Regions from separate parts of the Halomonas sp. ND22Bw genome, predicted to be linked through region 3. Evidence: riboswitches for the same ligand, from Rfam matches in the RefSeq annotation. Region 3 holds a riboswitch; each other region holds the start of a gene.
The links. Region 3 has a riboswitch for thiamine pyrophosphate ahead of CVH10_RS07990 (sodium:solute symporter). Riboswitches for the same ligand answer to the same signal wherever they lie in the genome.
Positions count from the first base shown of each region.

Region 1: another riboswitch for thiamine pyrophosphate. It lies ahead of thiC (phosphomethylpyrimidine synthase ThiC); the one in region 3 lies ahead of CVH10_RS07990 (sodium:solute symporter).
Region 2: another riboswitch for thiamine pyrophosphate. It lies ahead of thiM (hydroxyethylthiazole kinase); the one in region 3 lies ahead of CVH10_RS07990 (sodium:solute symporter).

Region 1 covers NZ_PXWD01000005.1:174,284-181,026, forward strand. Annotated here, with positions in the region: gene mdoH (glucans biosynthesis glucosyltransferase MdoH) at 1-930, shown strand, start outside; TPP riboswitch at 1,019-1,179, shown strand; gene tenA (thiaminase II) at 1,270-1,938, shown strand; TPP riboswitch at 2,132-2,251, shown strand; gene thiC (phosphomethylpyrimidine synthase ThiC) at 2,328-4,217, shown strand; gene CVH10_RS09005 (heavy metal translocating P-type ATPase) at 4,290-6,548, opposite strand; gene CVH10_RS09010 (sugar phosphorylase) at 6,710-6,743, shown strand, end outside.
Region 2 covers NZ_PXWD01000003.1:23,395-30,137, reverse strand. Annotated here, with positions in the region: gene CVH10_RS05260 (serine hydrolase) at 1-275, shown strand, start outside; gene CVH10_RS05255 (DMT family transporter) at 367-1,242, shown strand; gene thiE (thiamine phosphate synthase) at 1,322-1,942, opposite strand; gene thiM (hydroxyethylthiazole kinase) at 1,932-2,750, opposite strand; TPP riboswitch at 2,783-2,885, opposite strand; gene CVH10_RS05240 (hypothetical protein) at 2,934-3,224, opposite strand; gene CVH10_RS05235 (ATP-binding protein) at 3,335-4,696, opposite strand; gene CVH10_RS05230 (response regulator transcription factor) at 4,693-5,388, opposite strand; gene CVH10_RS05225 (SDR family oxidoreductase) at 5,460-6,278, opposite strand; gene CVH10_RS27225 (AMP-binding protein) at 6,265-6,743, opposite strand, start outside.
Region 3 covers NZ_PXWD01000004.1:202,576-209,318, forward strand. Annotated here, with positions in the region: gene CVH10_RS25605 (hypothetical protein) at 137-307, opposite strand; gene CVH10_RS07975 (YbaY family lipoprotein) at 363-713, shown strand; gene CVH10_RS07980 (hypothetical protein) at 922-1,671, shown strand; gene CVH10_RS07985 (hypothetical protein) at 1,796-2,473, opposite strand; TPP riboswitch at 2,586-2,698, shown strand; gene CVH10_RS07990 (sodium:solute symporter) at 2,688-4,076, shown strand; gene ilvD (dihydroxy-acid dehydratase) at 4,146-5,834, shown strand; gene CVH10_RS08000 (hypothetical protein) at 5,928-6,599, opposite strand; gene CVH10_RS08005 (XRE family transcriptional regulator) at 6,692-6,743, opposite strand, start outside.

The sequences.
Region 1 (6,743 bases), on a different contig from region 3:
CTCGGCGGCAGCTTCGAGGAGATGCCGAGCCATATCCTCGACTACGCCAAGCGCGACCGCCGCTGGGTCCAGGGCAACCTGCAGCACCTGCGCCTGCTGGGCGCCGGCGGCCTGCACATGGTCAGCCGGGTGCACTTCCTGTGCGGCGCTCTGGCCTACCTGTCGTCGCTGATCTGGCTGGCGATCCTCGCGGTCAGCACCGCCGATGCCCTGCTGCGCGCCCTGATCGCGCCCAACTTCTTCACCTCCGACGCCCAGCTGTTCCCGGACTGGCCGATCGCCCCACCCAACCTGATCATGCCGCTGCTCGGCGGCACCCTGGCGATGCTGCTGACGCCCAAGCTGCTGGGCGTAGTGCTGGCCCTGTGCCGAGCGCCGTCCCGCTACGGCGGGCGCGGCAGGCTGGTCGCCAGCGCCCTGCTGGAGGCGCTGTTCGCGATGCTGATCGCGCCGCTGATGATGGTCTTCCACAGCCGCTTCGTGATCGAGGTCTTCAGCGGCCTCACCGTGGCCTGGAACCCGCAGTCGCGCGAGGGGCGCGCCCTGCCCTGGCGCGAGGCGCTGCGTCACACCTGGCCGGGCAGCCTGGTCGGCCTCTGCTGGGCGGGCGTGACCTGGTGGGCCACGCCGACCTTCTTCTGGTGGCTGACGCCGGTATGGCTAGGGCTGATGCTAGCCGCGCCGCTGGTGCGCTGGAGCAGCAGCCTGACGATCGGGCATGGCCTGCGCCGGCGCGGCCTGCTGCTGGTGCCCGGCGAGACCGCCCCGCCGGCGGTGCTCGAGGCCGAGCCGGCGCCGCTGGATCTCGAGGCGGCCGGCGATCCCGCCGCACCGCCGGCCGAGCGGCCCTGCGAGATGCCGATCCAGTCCTTCGGCGGCGACTGGGCGCGGACGTCGAGCGCCGAGGCGAGCGCCGTCCAGGGCAAGTGATCGTCGCGGCGTCCGGGATGACGACAGGAGTGATGACAAGGGGGATGAGAGGGGTGTTCGTCGCCCGCCAAGCTGCTAGACTCGGCCCATTCGCTTGACGGGGTGCCGGTGGAACCGGCTGAGATGGCGCAGGTTCACGCTCGACGACGTTCGAGACAGAACCCAGCGCTGGTCCCGTGGAACCTGATCCGGGTGGGTGTGGCACGCGCCGCACGTGAACCGGCGTAGGGAATCAGGCGGCGGGCCGGCGCGCCCTCCTTGTGCCCCGGCTCTCCCTTCCCGCTTCCGCTACGCCCGTGCGCCCCCCCGGCATCCGCTCTCATCGGAATCGGAGGCAAGATGGGCCGTCGCTTCAGTGATCTCACCGCCGCCTGCCAGGCCGACTGGCGCGCCTACACCGAGCACGACTTCGTCCGCGCCCTGGGCGCCGGCACGCTCGAGGCGGACTCCTTCCGCCACTACCTGCAGCAGGACTACCTGTTCCTGATCCACTTCGCCCGCGCCTACGCCCTGGCCGCCTACAAGAGCCGCGACCTGGACGAGCTACGCCAGGCCTTCGACGGCCTGAAGACCATCCTCGACGTCGAGCTGGACCTGCACCGCGGCTTCTGCCGCGACTGGGGCATCGGCGAGGACGACCTGGCGGCGCTGCCCGAGGCCCGCGCCACCCTGGCCTACACCCGCTTCGTGCTCGACGCCGGCAGCCGCGGCGACCTGCTCGACCTGCGCGTGGCGCTGGCCCCCTGCCTGGTGGGCTACGGCGAGATCGCCAACTGGCTTCAGGCCCAGCCGTTCACCGTGCGCGGCGACGCCAACCCCTATGACGCCTGGATCGCCATGTATCAGGGCGACGAGTTCCAGCAGGCGATGCACGCCGAGATCGCCTGGCTGGACGCGCGGCTCAGTGAGGTGACGCCGGCGCGCTTCGACCAGCTGGCGCGACTGTTCCGCGACGCCACCCGGCTGGAGATCGACTTCTGGCAGATGGGCCTGGATCGCGCGGACTGATTTAGCGGCAAGCTGGCCGTTGAGACAGGAATCGCCGGGGAAGGCCTCCGAGGAGGCGCTGTGAATACTTCCCTGTACGCTACCGACGCCATCCCTGGCGTAGGACCTCCTCTTCGGCCTTCCCCGGCTCTGCGGCGAGCCCGGACCAAACAGACAACATGATGCAATAAGGCCCGCCACCACAGCGGGCACACCACGCTTGACGGGGTGCCGTTGAAGACGGCTGAGATCATGCGGCGCGAGGCGCCCAAGCATGGATCCCGTTGAACCTGAACTGGCTAGGACCAGCGTAGGGATCAAGCGACACGCGGCGGCGCCTCGGCGCCGGCCGCCCCTGTCCTCCCCGACGGTCCTCCCTGACGAACCATTCAAGCCAAGGGAGCACGACCATGAGCAAGACCGCCCATTTCCTCAACGAGAGCGCCCGCGTCGACGACGCCGCCGTGGCCCCGCTGCCGGGCTCGCGCAAGGTCTTCGTCGAGGGCTCACGACCCGATATCCGCGTGCCCTTCCGCGAGATCGGCCTGTCGCCGACCAAGACCTCCGGCGCAGATGAAGAAAACCCGCCACTGCTGGTCTACGACACTTCCGGCCCCTACACCGACCCCGAGGCCAACATCGACCTGCGCCGCGGCCTGCCCGAGCTGCGCCGCGCCTGGATCGAGGCCCGCGACGACACCGAGTTCCTCGACGGCCCGACCTCGGAGTACGGCCGGCGCCGCGCCAACGACCCGATGCTCGCCCCGCTGCGCTTCGAGCTGACCCGCACGCCCCGCCGGGCCAAGGCAGGGAAGAACGTCACCCAGCTGCACTATGCGCGCCAGGGCATCATCACCCCCGAGATGGAATTCATCGCCATTCGGGAAAACCAGAAGCGTCAGACGATGGGCAGCGAGGAGGTCGAGCGCCTCCTCGGCCACCAGCATCCGGGCGAGGCCTTCGGCGCCCGCCTGCCCGAGGAGATCACGCCTGAGTTCGTGCGCGACGAGGTGGCCGCGGGTCGCGCCATCATCCCCAACAACATCAACCACCCGGAATCCGAGCCGATGATCATCGGCCGCAACTTCCTGGTGAAGATCAACGGCAACCTCGGCAACTCGGCGGTCACCTCGTCCATCGAGGACGAGGTCGACAAGATGACCTGGGGCATCCGCTGGGGCGCCGACACCATCATGGACCTGTCCACCGGGGAGAACATCCACGAGACCCGCGAGTGGATCATCCGCAACGCCCCGGTGCCGATCGGCACCGTGCCGATCTACCAGGCGCTGGAGAAGGTCAACGGCGTGGCCGAGGACCTGACCTGGGAGGTGTTCCGCGACACCCTGATCGAGCAGGCCGAGCAAGGCGTCGACTACTTCACCATCCACGCCGGCGTGCTGCTGCGCTACGTGCCGCTCACCGCCAGACGCACCACCGGCATCGTCTCCCGCGGCGGCTCGATCATGGCCAAGTGGTGCCTCTACCACCACCGCGAAAGCTTTCTCTACGAGCACTTCGAGGAGATCTGCGAGATCTGCAAGCGCTACGACGTCGCCTTCTCGCTGGGCGACGGCCTGCGCCCGGGTTCGGTGGCCGACGCCAACGACGAGGCCCAGTTCGCCGAGCTCGAGACACTCGGCGAGCTGACCCGCATCGCCTGGGAGCACGACGTCCAGGTGATGATCGAGGGCCCCGGCCACGTGCCCATGCACCTGATCAAGGAGAACATGGACAAGCAGCTCCGCGAGTGCGACGAGGCGCCCTTCTACACCCTCGGGCCGCTGACCACCGATATCGCGCCGGGCTACGACCACATCACCTCCGGCATCGGGGCGGCGATGATCGGCTGGTACGGCTGCGCCATGCTCTGCTACGTGACGCCCAAGGAGCACCTGGGCCTGCCCAACAAGGACGACGTCAAGACCGGCATCATCACCTACAAGATCGCCGCGCATGCTGCTGATCTCGCGAAGGGTCACCCGGCCGCCCAGCGCCGTGACAATGCCCTGTCGAAGGCGCGCTTCGAGTTCCGCTGGGAGGACCAGTTCAACCTGGGCCTCGACCCGGACACCGCCCGGGAATACCACGACGAGACCCTGCCCAAGGACTCGGCCAAGGTGGCGCACTTCTGCTCCATGTGCGGGCCCAAGTTCTGCTCGATGAAGATCAGCCAGGAGGTCCGCGACTACGCCAAGGACAAGGGCCTCGACGGCGACCAGGACGCTGTGATGAAGGGCATGGAGGAGCAGGCCGAGAAGTTCCGCCAAGAGGGCGCCGAGCTGTACAAGGAGGTCTGACCTCGCGCCTGGATGCAGAACGCCGCGCCGGCAATCAGCCGGCGCGGCGTTCTTGTAGGCCGCCAGTCTGGTTCAGCTTGCCGCGGGCGAGGCGGCAACCGCCACGTCGTCTTGCGTCGAGTCACGATCGCCCGGCGCGAAGCGCAGCAGCCGCAGGGCGTTGAGCGTGACCAGCACGGTGGCGCCGGTGTCGGCCAGGATCGCCAGCCACAGCCCGGTGATGCCGAGCACGGTGGTGACCAGGAACAGCCCCTTCAGCCCCAGGGCGATGGCGATGTTCTGGCGGATGTTGGCCATGGTCGCCCGCGCCAGCCGGATCAGTGCCGCCGCGTCGCCCACCCGGTTGCGCAGCAGCGCGCCGTCGGCGGTCTCCAGCGCCACGTCGGTGCCCGAGCCCATGGCCACGCCCACCTGGGCGCTGGCCAGCGCCGGAGCGTCGTTGATGCCGTCACCGATCATCATCGTCCGCTCATGGCCGGCGAGCTCACGGATCGCCTCGACCTTGCCCTCCGGCATAAGCCCGGCGCGACGCTCGATCCCGAGGCGCCCGGCGATGGCCGCGGCGGTGCGATCGTTGTCGCCGGTCAGCATCACCGAGCGCACGCCCAGCGCCGACAGCGCCTGCACGCCGGCCTCGGCATCGGGCCGCGGCTCGTCGCGCAGAGCGATGGCCCCCAGCGCCACGCCGTCCTCGACCGCCACGATCACCGTCTTGCCCTCGGCCTCGAGGGCCTCGAGTCGCTCAGCCATGCCCTCGGCCAGCGTGCCGCGTTCGGCCGCGTGGCGCGGCGCGCCGACGAAGGCCCGACGGCCCTCGATCAGCGCCTCGACGCCCTGGCCGGGCACCGCCCGCGCCTCGGTGACGATCGAGGGCCCGACGCCGAGCGAGGCCGCGTGCTCGAGCACCGCCCGCGCCAGCGGATGGCTGGCGTCTCGCTCGAGGCTCGCCGCCAGGGCGAGCACGTCTTGCGCGGCGACGTCGACGCCTGCCGGCACCACGTCGGTCACTCGCGGCCGTCCCTCGGTCAGGGTGCCGGTCTTGTCGAAGGCCACCGCCTCGGTGCGGGCCGCGGCTTCCATCACCGCGCCGCCCTTGAGCAACAGCCCGTGCCGGGCGCCGCTGGACAGCGACGAGGCGATCGACGCCGGCACCGAGATCACCAGCGCGCAGGGGCATCCGATCAGCAGCAGCGCCAGGGCGCGATAGGTCCACTCGCCCCAGTCGCCGCCCAACGCCAGCGGCGGCACCACGGCCACCAGCACCGCCAGGCCGACCACCGCCGGCATATAGACACGGCTGAAGCGGTCGATGAAGCGCTCGGTGGGCGCCCGCGCCTCCTGAGCCTCTTCCACCAGCCGGATGATGCGCGCGATGGTGTTGTCCTGCTGCGGCCGGGACACCCGCAGCCGCAGCACCGCATCGTGATTGATCGAGCCGGCGAAGACCTCGTCACCCTCGCCTCGAGCCCGCGGCACCGACTCGCCGGTCACCGGCGACTCGTCGATCGACGAGCGGCCTTCGAGAATGGTGGCATCGGCGGGGATCCGGTCACCCGGCCGCACCACCACCACCTGTCCGACCGCCAGCCGAGACGCCTCCACGGTGTGGATCTCGCCGTCGGCGGCCTCGCGCCTCGCTTCCCTGGGCACCAGGTCGGACAGCGCACGGATGCCCGAGCGGGCCCGGTCGGTGGCCACGCTCTCGAGGATCTCGCCGATCGCGAACAGCAGCACCACCATGGCCGCCTCCTCGGCGGCGCCGATGATCAGCGCGCCACCGGCGGCGAGGGTCATCAGCATCTCGATGGTGAACGGCATGCCGAGCCGCGCCGCACTCACCGCACGGCGAGCGACCGGCGCCAGTCCGATCAGGCAGGCCGCCAGGAAAGCCCAGTGGGCCACCTCCGTTCCGACGGTGAAGCGCAGCAGCGTGGCCACGCCGAGCGCCGCCCCGGTGGCCAGCACCTGGCGCCCCTTGGCGGTGGCATGCCAGCGCCGGGGCGAGGCGTCATCACCCCGACGGAAATGATCGGCATGATCGCGACCGGCACAGCAGCCGGCGCCCGAAGGCGCCTCGGCATCGTCCTGCGCCGACTGTCGCCGAACGCCATAGCCCAGCCGTTCGACCAGCGACTCCACGTCCTCGGGCGCCGTGCGGCCGGTATCCAGATCGAGGGCCAGCGAGCCCTGCATGACCGAGACCTGCACGTCACCCACGCCATCCAGACGCTCCAGCGCGCCGCGGATCTTGCCGGCACAGCTCGGACAGTCCATGCCGTCCACGCGCCACTGGTGTCGCTGGTGTGCATCCTTTGCGGCGTCTTGCGCCATCCTGACCTCCTCGGGAGCCCGACATCGGAACATGGCATCAGCCTATAGCCTCTAGCCGCTATAGACTCAAGCGGTGATGATGCCGGGCACGACACCGTCAGCATGGACAGCTGGCACGCGGCCTGCATGCTTAAGGAAACCCCCAACGAGAGGCGATCGCCATGCCGGCACCTTCCCTTTCGACGCCACTTGGCG
Region 2 (6,743 bases), on a different contig from region 3:
TGACCGCGCTGATCGACCGCGACGAGCGGACCGGCGGCTGGGGCGTGCAGGTCGGCGCCTTCAGCGACGCCGATCACGCTCGTCGCCTGGCCGACCGCGCCGCGGCCCGCCTGGCCGCGGAGCTGGATGACGCCCGGGTCGACGTGCCCTGGGTGGCGCAAGCCGGCGTCTACCGGGCGCGGCTGGTCGATCTGGGCGAGCGCCAGGCCCGCAGCGCCTGCCAGCGTCTCCAGTCCCAGGGCATGGACTGCATGGTGGTCCAGGCCTCGCTCTGACCCTCGGTTCCGGCCCCTCTCACCGCCCCGACGGTCAGGCCGTCGGGGCGGTGTCGTTTCCCCTCCCTCGACGCGCGCACGGAGGCGCTGCATGGCTCCCTCTCTGAAAGGCATCCTGTTCATGTGCGGCGGCGTGCTGTGCCTGGCCCTGGGCGATGCCCTCACCAAGTGGCTGGGCGCGGTGCATTCGCCGCTGCAGATCATCTTCTTCCGCACCCTGGTGTCGCTGCCGCTGATCGTGCTGATCGCGCGCTTCAGCGGCGGCCTGCGCACCCTCGGCACGCGGCGTCCGGGCGTGCACCTGCTGCGCGGCCTGATCTTCACCGCCACCATGATCACCTTCATGTGGGGGCTGGTGCTGCTGCCGCTGGCCACCGCCACGGCGATCGCCTTCGCCGCGCCGCTGTTCGTGACGCTGCTGTCGGTGCCCTTGCTCGGCGAGCGGGTCGACCGTCCGACCTGGCTGGCCACGCTGCTCGGCTTCGTCGGGGTGCTGGTGGTGGTGCGGCCCGGGGCGGCCGGTTTCCAGCCCGCCATGCTGGTGGTGGTCGCCGCGGCGCTGTTCTATGCCCTGACCATGATCACGGCGCGCCGCTACGGCGAGGGCGAGCAGCTGTGGGCCATGGTCTTCTATACCACCCTGGTGCCCTGCCTGGCGGCCTCCCTGACCCTGCCCTGGGTGTGGCAGACGCCGGCGCCGCTGCACTGGCTGGGCTTCCTGGCCGCCGGGGTGCTCGGCGTCGGCGCCATGGTGGGGATCACCCAGGCCTTTCGCTACGCCCCGGCGGCCATCGCCGCGCCCTTCGACTACACGGCGCTGCTGTGGGCGACCCTGCTGGGCTGGGGCTTCTGGGGCGAGATGCCGGATCCCTGGGTGTTCGCCGGCGGCAGCCTGATCATCGCCAGCGGCCTGGCCATCGCCTATCAGGAGCGGCGCGTCGCGCTGAACCGGCGGCCTTCCCTGTGACGCAGGTCGCATCGGCGACCCGGCGGCCCCGCGCTCTTTCGCGCGGGGCCGCCTGCGTTCGGGGATGGCCGTCCAGGCGTCAGCGGTGGAAGGGCGGGAAGGCGCGGGCGGCGGCCTCCGGGTCCGGGGTGCCACAGATCGCCGAGACCACCGCCAGGCCATCGGCGCCGGCATGGCGTACCGCCTCGACGTGCTCGACCTTGAGCCCGCCGATCGCCACCGTGGGCAGCGGGCTGGCGGCGGCCAGCGCGGCGAGGCCTCCGAAGCCCAGCGGCGCGGCATGGTCCTGCTTGGTGGCCGTGGCGAACACCGGGCCGAGGCCCAGGTAGTCGAGGCGCCCGGCGTCCAGCCGTGCCAGCTGTTCGTGGGTCTGCACCGAGAGGCCGAGGATGGCGTCCGGGCCCAGCGCGGCACGGGCATCGGCGACCTCGCCGTCGTCCTGGCCGATGTGCAGGCCGTCGGCCCGACTGGCCAGCGCGACCTCGAGGCGGTCGTTGATGATCAACGGCACGCCGCTGCCGGCCAGGGCGGCCTTCAGGCGCCGGGCCAGCGGGATCAGCTCGGCGTCGGCGGCGTGCTTGTCGCGCAGCTGGACGAGGCTGACGCCGCCGCGTACCGCGTCCCGCACGGTCTGCTCCACGCCGTGGTCGGCGCACAGCTCGGGGTCGGTGACCAGGTAGAGGGACAGATCAAGGCGCATCGGTGAGCTCCAGGTGGATACGGTCGGCCAGCGGCGTGGCGAGGGTGTCGGGGGCGAGGCCGTAGAGGGCGTCGAGGAAGGCCACGGCGAAGCTGCCGGGGCCGGCGGCGGTCTCGGCGGCGAGCTCCCCGGCCGCGGCGTAGGCGGTCAGCGCCGCCACGGTGGCCGCGAACGGGTCCTCGGCGCCGGCCAGGAAGGCGCCGACCACGCCGGTCAGGGCGCAGCCCATGGTGGTGACGCGAGGCATCAGCGCATGGCCGCCGGAGACCCGCGCCAGGCGTCGGCCGTCGGTGACCAGGTCGACCTCGCCGGTGACCGCCACCACGGTGGCATGCTCGCGGGCCAGCGCCACGGCGGCGCGCTCGGCGCTGTCGGCGCTGTCGGTGCTGTCCACGCCGCGCCCGCCGCCGCCCTGTCGGGCCAGCGCCAAGATCTCCGAGGCGTTGCCGCGGATCGCGGTCGGCCCCAGCGCCAGCAGCCGGGCGCCGGCCTGGCGACGAAAGCGGGTGGCGCCCACCGCCACCGGGTCGAGCACCCAGGGCGTGCCGGCGTCATTGGCGGCGCGGGCGGCGGCGTCCATGGCGTCGAGCCAGTGGGGCGAGAGGGTGCCGATGTTCAGCGTCAGGGCGGTGGCCAGGCCGGCGAACTCGGCGGCTTCCTCGCGGGCGTGGACCATGGCGGGCGAGGCGCCCAGCGCCAGCAGCGCGTTGGCCATGAAGTTCATCGCCACGTGGTTGGTGATGTTGTGAACCAGCGGGGTGGTGCGGCGCACGCGCGCCAGATGCGGCGCGGGATCGAGGGAATGCATCGGGCCTCCTGGCGACGGGAGGCGCGGCCGCGCAGGGAGCCGGCACGACTCCCTCCGCCGGCATTATCCGGGTCAGGTGGTGAGGGTGCCTCTCAGCCGCGGCGGATCATCGCCCCGGCGCCCCTGTCGTCGGGCCTCACTATCCCTCTTCGCCCGGAGCATGTAAAGCCGGCGGGCGTCGCCTCAGGCGGCCAGCTGGAGCACGGCCAGGGTCAGCAGGCTGGCCTGGGAGACGGTCTGGAGATCGGCGGTCATGCCGTTGCCTTCCTCCTCGGGTTCGAGGCGCAGCGCCGCGTTCAGGGGGCGAAGCAGCAAGGCGGCGCCGGCGGCCAGGGCGACCAGCGCCAGTGGCAGGCTGCCCACGCCCCAGGGGCTGATCAGCCATTCGACGACGAGCAGCAGCACGCCGCCCAGGGCCAGCCACAGGGGGCGGCGCAGGGCGGCGTCGAGAGAGGTCGGGGGCATGGCGTGCATGTCGATGTCTCCTTTCCGGTTGTCGTTGGGCGATCCAGCCCACCACCGTAACGGCGTTGGCTTAAAGTCGGCTTACACCAACGCTAAGGGAGCGACATGACGATGCCGTGTCAGGCGCGGGGCAGCCGCACGCTCACGCGCAGCCCGCCACCGGGGGCGTCGCCCAGCGTCAGGCGGCCGCCGTGGCGCTGTACCAGACGGTCGACGATGGACAGCCCGAGGCCGGCCCCGGCCCCCGCACCGCCGCGGTGGAAGCGCGCCAGCGCCTGCTGGCGGCCGTCCTCGGGGATGCCGGGCCCGCTGTCGTCCACCCGCAGCACCAGCGCTCGCTCTTCCGCCGTCAGTGCCACGTCGATGCGGCTGCCGGCGGGGGAGTGACGGATGGCGTTGCCGACCAGGTTCTTGATCAGGGTGGTGACGGCGCCGGGCTCGGTGGTCAGCGCCCAGTCGGCCCCCTCGTCGGCCTCCAGGTGCAGGCTCTGGTCGTGGTCGGTGGCCAGCGGCATCAGCTCGGCCAGCGACTCGCGCACCTCGTGCAGCAGGTCGATGCGCTGATCCGGGGCGCCTTCCTGCTCCGGGTCCAGGCGTGCCAGGGTCAGCAGCTGGCCGACCAGCCGGGTGGCGCGGGCCAGGCCGTCGCGCAACAGGGTCAGCGCCTCGCGCCGATCCGCCGGATCCTCGGTGGCCAGGGCGTTCTGGGCGTGCAGGTCGAGCACCGTCAGCGGGGTGCGCAGCTCGTGGGCGGCATCGGCGATGAAGCGTTTCTCGCGGGCCCGCAGGGTGCGGATCCGCGCCAGCAGGCCGTTGAGGGCGCCGACGATGGTGGCCAGCTCGCGGGGCAGTGGGTCGTCGGGCAGCGGGTTCAGGCGCTGGGGGTCGCGGGCTTCGATCTGGGCGGCCAGCCGTGACAGCGGCCGCAGCCCCCAGCCGATCGCCCACCACAGCAGCACCGCCAGTGCCGGCAGGCCCACGAGGTCCGGTACCAGGGTGCGCAGGGCGATGCCCCGGACCAGCTCGCCGCGCACGTCGCCGCGCTCGCCGACCAGCACCCGCAGGTCGTCGTCGCCGAGGACGAAGACGCGCCACTCGCGTCCGTCCAGGGTCGCGTCGCCGTAGCCGGCACGACGCTCGGTGAACGGCGCGGTCGGCGCGCCGGCGGAGCGCAGCAGCAGCAGCTCGTCGCGCCAGACCTGGAAGGCCACCTCGCCTTCGTAGCGGTGGCCGCCGTCGGTGCCCGGCGTGTTGCGGCGCAGGGCGTCGTCGAGGCTCGCCAGCAGCGCCTCGCGCCGGGCCTCGGGCAGCGGCGTGCGCACCAGGCCTTCCATCAGCCGGGCCTGCTGGGCCAGGCGGGCGTCGAATAGCGCCGCCACTTCGCGGGCGGCGTCGCGATAGCTGGTCACGCCGATCGCCAGCATGCACAGCGCGACCACCAGCAGCGCGATGCCCAGGGTGCGGCGGCGGATGGAGCTCATGGGATCCTGTTCCCGGGGGCCTCGTCCGCCGGGGCCTTGTCCATGATGTAGCCGATGCCGCGCAGGGTGCGGATCAGCTCCGGGGCCAGCTTCCTGCGCAGGTGGTGAACGTGGACCTCGATGGCGTTGCTCTCCACGTCCTCGTCCCAGCCGTAGAGCAGGCGGGCCAGGGTGTCGCGGGTGAAGGCGTGGCCGGGGTGGCTGAGGAATTCCTGCAGCAGGGTGAACTCGCGGCGCGACAGCGTGACCGGCTGGCCCTGGTAGGTGACGCGGCGGTTCTCCGGGTCGAGCACCACGCCGCGGTGGCGCAGCTCGCTGCTGACCAGGCCCTGGCTGCGGCGCAGCAGGGCGCGCAGCCGTGCCTTGAGCTCGTCGACCTCGAAGGGTTTGGTCAGGTAGTCGTCGGCCCCGGCATCCAGGCCCTGGATGCGCTGCTCGATGCCGTCGCGGGCGGTCAGCACCAGCACCGGCACGCGATGGCCGCCGCGGCGCAGCCGCGTGAGCAGGTCGATGCCGTCGAGCCGGGGCAGGCCCAGGTCGAGGATGACGGCATCGAAGGGCTCCTCGTCGCGCAGGGCGTTGAGGGCCTCGATGCCGTCGCCGAGGATGTCGACGGTGTAGTGCTCGGGTTTCAGCGCCAGGCGAATGCCCGACGCCAGGCTGGGATCGTCTTCCACCAGCAGTATGCGCATGGGCCTTCCTTGTCGGTGCTCCGGTCATGCCGATACTCGCCTCGGAGGCCGCGCCTGTCGACCCTGGCGGCTCAGGGTGGCGGGGCGATGAAGCGGCGGATGGTGGGCAGCTGGCGGCGCAGGGCGCGATCGATCAGCCCCGGCCACAGGGCGTTGAGCCGCGCGAAGATCGGTTCGGCGCGGCCCAGGCGGGTCTCCTTGCGACCGCGTTCGATGGCGCGGCGGATCTGGACGGCCACCGTCTCCGGATCGTCCATGGCGTTGCCCAGCGCCCGGTTCATCTCCTCCATGGCCGGGGCGTTCATGGCGGTGCGGGTGGCCCTCGGGGCGATGTAGTGCACCGCGATCGGCGAATCCGCGAGCTCCCGGCGCAGCGCCTGGGTGAAGCCGTAGAGCGCGAACTTGGTGGCGCAGTAGGTGGCCTGGCCGGGGTAGCCGATATGGCCGAAGGCCGAGCCCAGGTTGACCACCAGGCCCTGTTCGGCGCGGCACAGCGGCGGCAGCATGGCGCGGGTCAGCTGCAGGGTCGCGGTCAGGTTGATCGCCACCAGGCGCTCGATGGCCTCGTCGTCGCTGTCCTGGAACAGCTCGGCGCGGTTGGCGCCGGCGGCGTTGATCAGCATGGTGCATTCCAGCCGCTCGGCGACGGCCACCAGCCGGGCGCGATCCTCGGCGCGGGTGAGGTCGGCGGGCTGGGCCGTGATCTGGCCGGGATGCCGTCGGCACAGCCGCTCCAGGACCTCGGCGTCGCGCCCGGTGACCAGCAGCTGGGCGCCGGCCGCGGCAAGCTCGTCGACCAGCGCCTGGCCGATGCCGCCGCTGGCGCCGGTGATCAGCACCCGCTGGCCGGGCCAGCCCTGGGTGAGATAGTGCGGTTCAGACCAGCGCATCGGTCAGCTCCCGGGCGGCTTCGCCCCCCGTGCAGCGGGCGGTGATGCCCCGGAACATGGCGCCGTAGAGGCGATAGACCATGCGCGCGCCCTCGATCACCGCGTTCAGATCGTCTTCCTCCAGGCGGTCGATCAGCGTCTCGAAGAAGGCCAGGTGGCCGATATCGAGGCTGCCGTGGGAGCTCAGGTAGCGCACGGCGTCGTCGGGCAGCCCGAGGCTCGCCTGGAGCTGTTCGGCGGCGCGGGTGGCCACCGCGGTGCTGGTGCCCTCGAGCACCTGGACCATGCCGAAGAAGGCCACCGGATTGCCGTGCTCGATCCGGTCGCGCACGTAGGCCACCATCAGCGTCGTGGCCGGGTCGGGCGTGGCGGCGGCCGCCGCCTCGGGGTCGCCGCCGGCGGCGCGGATGTCGTCGAGGATCCACTGCTCGTGGCCGTATTCCTCCTCGACGTACTCCACCAGGG
Region 3 (6,743 bases):
GGCCCTGCCTCGGGAGAGGCGGGGCCGTCGTGGTTGGGCGCGTGTTGACCGGGCGCCGGTTCTGCGCCGGCGAGGGATTCCATGATCCGTGTCATGCCGGTTTCCCCGCTCGCCCTACCGGGACGCCGAAACCTTGCTACCTTGAGGTGGTATCGAACTGGAATGAAGCCGCCTTGGCGTCACGAGCCTGTTCGGGCTGACGCGGCCAGCGGTGTCGGGTCTTTTCCTCGCCCTGGTACATGAAGGAGTCATCAATGAGATCGAAAAACGGAATCGCGGCAGTGATCGGCCCCTGGATGATTGGCACTCTCGTCCTGTTGCTGGCGGCATGCAGTCAGCCACAGAGGACGGGAGAGTCGTCGATGCAGCAGCCGGACAACTCCCTGATGCGGGTCATCAGCGGCGAGGTGTGGTATCGCGAGCGCATGGCGCTGCCACCGGGAGCCGAGGTCATCGTGACCCTCGAGGATCAGTCGCGCGCGGATGCACCCGCCACCGTGCTCACCGACTACACCTACACCGTCGAGGGCGCCCAGCCTCCCTATCCGTTCCGGCTTGTCTATGACCCTCAGGCCATCGACGAGCGCATGACTTACGGACTGCGGGCACGGATCGTTCACGACGGCGAGCTGCTGTTCACCAGTACGGAGCACGTTGATCCCTTCGCCGGCGAGGCGGGTGACCCCGTGCGCATCAGGGTCTCGCGGCAGTAAGCGTTGCTGGGGCCGGGGGAGATTTCCCCCCTCGCGAGTTTCCTTCGGCTTTGGCTCTGCAGGTGCGCCTGCGGGCCATCCGTGGGGCATCACGGGTGCCACGTCTGCGGACATGAAACGCGCCTGCCTGCTGTGGGCATGCCTATCCGGGCGTGGGGAAGGAAAACCGTAGCCCAGGGAGTCACGGATGCTTGCACGAAATGCACTGATGATCGCCACCTTCTTTGCCATGTTTTCCCCGGGGATCGCCAGCGCTCAGCAAGATGGCCTGGGCTCGGAAGCCAACGATCCGACGGCCTCCGTCATGGCCTTCCAGCTGCAGGACTTCTACACCTACCGGTACCACAACCTCGACGACGAGGACGGAAACCGCATGCAGTTCCGCGCCGCCATTCCGTTCTCGCTGGGCGACTCCAGCAACATCTTCCGACTCACCGCGCCTTACGTGACCGACTCGCCGAATGACTCGAGCGGCTGGTCCGACATGACCCTCTTCGACCTGGTGACCTTCGACCGCTCATGGGGGCGATTCGGCGTTGGTGCGGTCGCGCTGTTGCCGACCGGGGAAGACGGCCTGAGCGCCGAGAAATGGGGGCTCGGTCCCGCCGTGGGCTTCGTGGCCAGCCAACCCTCGGGGATATGGGGGCTGTTCAATCAGAACGTGTTCACGGTGGCGGGAGACGACGACTACCGCGACGTGAATATCTCGATCGTGCAGCCGATCGTGAACTACAGCCTCGGGAATGGCTGGTCGGCGGGGGCCTCCGACATGTCGATCACCTATGACTGGGAGCAGCATGATTGGGTGAGCCTGCCCCTGGGCGTTGCGCTCAACAAGCTGGTGAGGATTCAGGAGTATCCGGTGCAGTTCACGGCCAGCTATGAGCACAACTTCTACGACGAGGGGGTGAGCGCCTCGGACACCCTCAACCTCACCGCCAAGCTGCTGTTGCCTTGAACGGCAGCGGTGAGTAGGGGGCCGCTGGTCACCTCCGAAGCGCTAAAGATCAATGACGCCTCCGGCGATCCTGACCCTTCCATGGAAGCTTCTGCATTCTCCTGAGGCCCCGCTACGGTATCGCCTAGGGGCGGATATGGGCCATCTCCAGCAGCTCGCTCAGCGGTTCCAGCTGGCCCACGTGCAGCACCAGCACGCACTCGCCGGGTTCGTCGTCGGCGGGGCGAACGATGGCGAATTCGCCTTCCTCCAGATGGAATTCGTGGATCTCGCGGCTGCCCTCGGGCGTATTGCAGCGGATCGAGCGGTAGGCCTCGTCCTCGCCGTAGGTCAGGCGGTGATAGACCTTGAAGAAGGTATAGAGCGACAGACCGCGGGGAAACGCCGGCCAGCGGGCCGGGTTGTCTCGAGTCTCTGAGTCGACCTCGAGGCCGTCGGCCTCGGCGCTGGCGATGGCACCGGCCAGCGGCTCGGCGAGCAGGCTGTCGGCCTCGCCCGGCAGTGGGGCGAGACGGTCCAGCGCCTGCTGGTAGCGCTCGGCGATCGCACGCAGGTCGGCCGTCATGCCCAGCGCATGGTCGCCATGTCGCAGGTCTTCGGGGGCGCAGCCGCCGTTCTCCCAGCCGTGGATCACCCTGAGCGTCAGTCGCCCTTCGCGCATCGGCGCCTCCAGCAGCGCCTGGAGGGCGATGCGCAGGTGCAGCTGGCGCTCGGGGACGCCGTTGTCGAAGGCGGCGTAGGGCTCGGCGAAGATCCGGTGCAGGCAACCGGGGGCGTGTTCCTTGGCTTCGGTAAACGGCATGGCGGGGTCCGGGCTGGTTGTTCGAATGGCGGGAAGGATGTGTCATGCTGGCGTGGCAATCCGGATATCGGCCATGTTGGCCCTGTCTTGAGGATCGCCACTACAATCCATTCACTGTCGCCAGGGGAGTCCCGCCGGCATCGGCGGGGCTGAGAGAGCGTGCGTCGCTGACCCTGGAACCTGATCCGGTTCACACCGGCGGAGGAAGTGCGACATGCCTTATCTGACGTCAGCCGTGCTTGGCGCGGCGCTTCTGTGTTTCACCGTTCTGGGCCTGCGTGCCCGCCGGGCCGACGGCCCGCTCGACGACTACGTCACCGCCCGCAACTCCCAGTCGGCCCCGACCCTGGGGCTCTCCTTCCTGGCCTCCGGCATGGGCGCCTGGATCCTCTTCGCGCCGCCCGAGATCGGCGCCTTCGTCGGCCCGCTGGGCCTGGCCGGCTATGCCATCGGCTCGGCGCTGCCGTTTCTCGTGCTCGGCGCCTTCGGCCCGGCCATCCGCCGTCGCCTGCCGCAGGGGCGCAGCATCGGCGAGTACGCCGAGGCCTGCTTCGGCGCCGGCATCCGCCGCTGGGTGGCGCTGGTCTCGGTGCTGTACATGGGCTGCTTCCTGGCCGCCGAGCTGACTGCCATCGGCGCCATCACCGGGCTGCTGTCGGACGTGCCGGTGGCGCTGGTGGTGGTCGGCGTGGCGGTGGCGACCCTGCTCTACACCGCGCTGGGCGGGCTGCGCGCGAGCCTGGCCACCGATCGCTGGCAGGCCTGGCTGCTGCTGGCCCTGCTGCTGGTGGTGGGCGGCGTGGCGCTGGCCCGGCTGCCCGAGCTGCCGGCCGAGGCCGCGCTGCCGTCGATTCCCGCCGGCGATGCGCTGTCCGTGGCGTTGACGCTGGTGATCGCGGTGACCGCGGCCAACCTCTTCCACCAGGGCTACTGGCAGCGGGTGTGGGCGGCCCGGGACGACCGGGCGCTGGGGCGCGGCGCCTGGCTGGGCGGCGGCATCACCGTGCTGGTGGTGGCGGTGGTCGGCGGCCTCGGCATGCTGGCCGCCATGGCCGGCGTGTCGCTGGGCGAGCCGCCGATCCCGTTCTTCGCGCTGCTCGCCGAGGCGCCGGGCTGGCTGGCGCTGCCGGCGCTGGTGCTGGCGGTGACGCTGGTGGCCTCCAGCGTCGACACCCTGCAGAACGGCATCGCCTCGCTGGTGGTGGCCGGCAGCGGCCGTCGCGGCCTGTCGCTCAGGGCGTCGCGGTGGGTCACCGTGGCGCTGATGGTGCCGGTGGTGGCGATCGCCCTTCAGGGGCTTTCGGTGCTGCGACTGTTCCTGATCGCCGATCTGCTGTGCGCGGCCATCGTGGTGCCGGTGTTGCTGGGGCTGTGGGCGCGGATGAGCGCCGTGGCGGCGCTGGCCGGCGGCCTCGCCGGGCTGGCCGGTGCGGTGCTGCCGGGCTGGGTCGCCTCGGGCAGTGCCCTCGACGGCCTGCTGGCGGCGAGCTTCCCCGGTGGGGTGCCGACCCTGCCACCCTTCCTCGGCGCGCTCGTGGCCTCCAGCGCGGTGGCGCTGCTGGTGGCCTGGTGGCGCCCGGCCGCGGTGCGGCGCACGGCCTGAACGGTTGCCAGGCCGGCGGATGACGGCCACCCTCTGAAGGTCATCCCGACCTGACGGAGGAGCCGCGCCATGAGTGACACGCCACAGGATCCCCGCCGCCGCCATTCCGCCCCGGTGGTGGACGGCGTCGGCAAGTCGGCCAGCCGCGCCATGCTGCGCGCGGTGGGCTTCAACGACGCCGACTTCACCAAGCCCCAGGTGGGCATTGCGTCCACCTGGAGCCGCGTCACGCCCTGCAACAGCCATATCGGCGAGCTGGCCGAGCAGGCCAGCGCCGGGGCGGATGCGGCCGGCGGCAAGGGCGTGATCTTCAACACCATCACCATCTCCGACGGCATCGCCAACGGCACCGAGGGCATGAAGTATTCGCTGGTGTCGCGGGAGGTGATCGCCGATTCCATCGAGACGGTGGCCGGCTGCGAGGGCTTCGATGGCCTGGTGGCCATCGGCGGCTGTGACAAGAACATGCCCGGCTGCCTGATCGGCCTGGCGCGGCTCGACCGGCCCAGCGTCTTCGTCTACGGCGGCACCATCCTGCCCGGCGAGGGGCACACCGACATCGTCTCGGTGTTCGAGGCCATGGGCGCCCACAGCCGCGGCGATCTCGACCTCATCGACGTCAAGCGGATCGAGGAAACGGCGATTCCCGGGCCCGGCGCCTGCGGCGGCATGTACACCGCCAACACCATGGCCTCGGCCATCGAGGCACTGGGCATGAGCCTGCCCGGCAGCTCGGCGCAGAACGCCGTGTCCCAGACCAAGCGCGACGACAGCCGGGCGGCGGGAGAGGCGGTGCTGGCCCTGCTCGAGCGCGACATCACGCCCTCGGACATCATGACCCGCGAGGCCTTCGAGAACGCCATCACCGTGGTGATCGCCCTGGGCGGCTCCACCAATGCGGTGCTGCACCTGATCGCCATGGCCGACGCCATCGGCGTGTCGATCACCCTCGACGACTTCACGGCGATCGGCAAGCGGGTGCCGGTGCTCGCCGACCTGCGCCCCAGCGGCCAGTACATGATGAGCGAGCTGGTCGAGATCGGCGGCATCCAGCCGCTGATGAAGACCCTGCTCGAGGCGGGGCTCTTGCATGGCGACTGCCTGACCGTGACCGGCGCCACACTGGCCGAGAATCTGGCCGATGTGGCGCCTTACCCCCAGGATCAGGCGATCATCGCGCCCCTCGAGGCGCCGCTGAAGGCCCAGAGCCATCTGCGCGTGCTGCACGGCAACCTGGCGCCGGAAGGGGCGGTGGCCAAGATCACCGGCAAGGAGGGCACGCGTTTCTCGGGTTCGGCCCGGGTGTTCGGCTCCGAGGAGGAGGCCCAGGCGCGCATCAACGACGGCAGCGTGGTGGCCGGCGACGTGGTGGTGATCCGCTACGAGGGGCCCCGCGGCGGGCCCGGCATGCGCGAGATGCTGACCCCGACCTCGGCGATCATGGGGCGCGGGCTCGGCAGCGAGGTGGCGCTGATCACCGACGGCCGCTTCTCCGGCGGCAGTCACGGCTTCGTGGTCGGCCACGTGACGCCGGAGGCCTTCGACGGCGGTCCCCTGGCGCTGCTCGAGGATGGCGACACCATCACCATCGATGCCGAGGCCGATACCCTCGATGTCGCGCTCACCGTCGAGGAGCTCGAACGACGCCGGGCCGCCTGGCAGCGGCCGGCGCCGCGCTACACCCGCGGGGTACTGGCCAAGTACGCGCGCACGGTCAGCTCCGCCTCGACCGGGGCGGTGACCGACCGCCCCGACTAGCTTGGCCCATCGGGGACCCGAGACGCGACGGCGCCGCCCCGAGGGGCGGCGCCGTTCGTGCTTTCGGGCAGGGCGTGCCCTGCGGCCGTCGGCTTACTGGGAGAGCGCCCGGTTCATCATGTCTTCCATGCTCATGGCGTCCTCGGGCAGCTCGAAGGCGCTTGCCGCCGGGGCCTCGTCGGACAGCGAGGCGATCCGGAAGCGGTCGCCGAAGCGCAGCATGCCGAGCCCCTCTTCCTCCAGCGCCGAGGCGATCGGGTCGGGTTCGCCGGTCATGGTGCGCTGGTAGGCGTGGAAGGCGCGCATCAGCTCACGTACCTGATCGTCGTCGCTCAGCACCAGGGTGTCGTCATGGGCGTTGCCGGCCTTGTCGGTCCACGTCAGCGCGTAGACCTCGCCCTCCAGGCCGGCGACGGTCTCGCGTTCGCCGGTGGCCTCGAGCCGTTCGACCGAGTCGGCCTGCTGGCTGGTCACGCCGGCCATGGCCTGATCGCCGCCCATGCTCTCGGCCATCTGCTTGAGGCGGGCCATGTCCATGACCAGGGTCTGGCCCTGCATCCGGGTGACCATGTAGCCGTTGCCGTCCTTGAGCAGCATGAAGCCCGCCTGGGCCTGCTGGGGGAAGTCCATGCGCAGGTCATCGCCCGCCCAGCGGACTTCCATGGTGGCGTTGCCCTGGTCGGAACGGCTCTCGAGGGTGGCCTGGCCATCGGCCAGGGCGGGCAGCGAGGCGGCCAGCAGCAGGCCGGTCACGAGGTGGCGCATCGGGAATCTCCCTGATCTCTCGAATCCATGAGGTGGAAGGGCCGGCGTGACCGGCCCGGGCCCAGTGCGCGGGCGAGCGGGTCGCCTGACGGCTAGGGCGGCGTGAGTTCGTGGTCGATGGTGCTGCGCAGTGCCTGTAGCTCG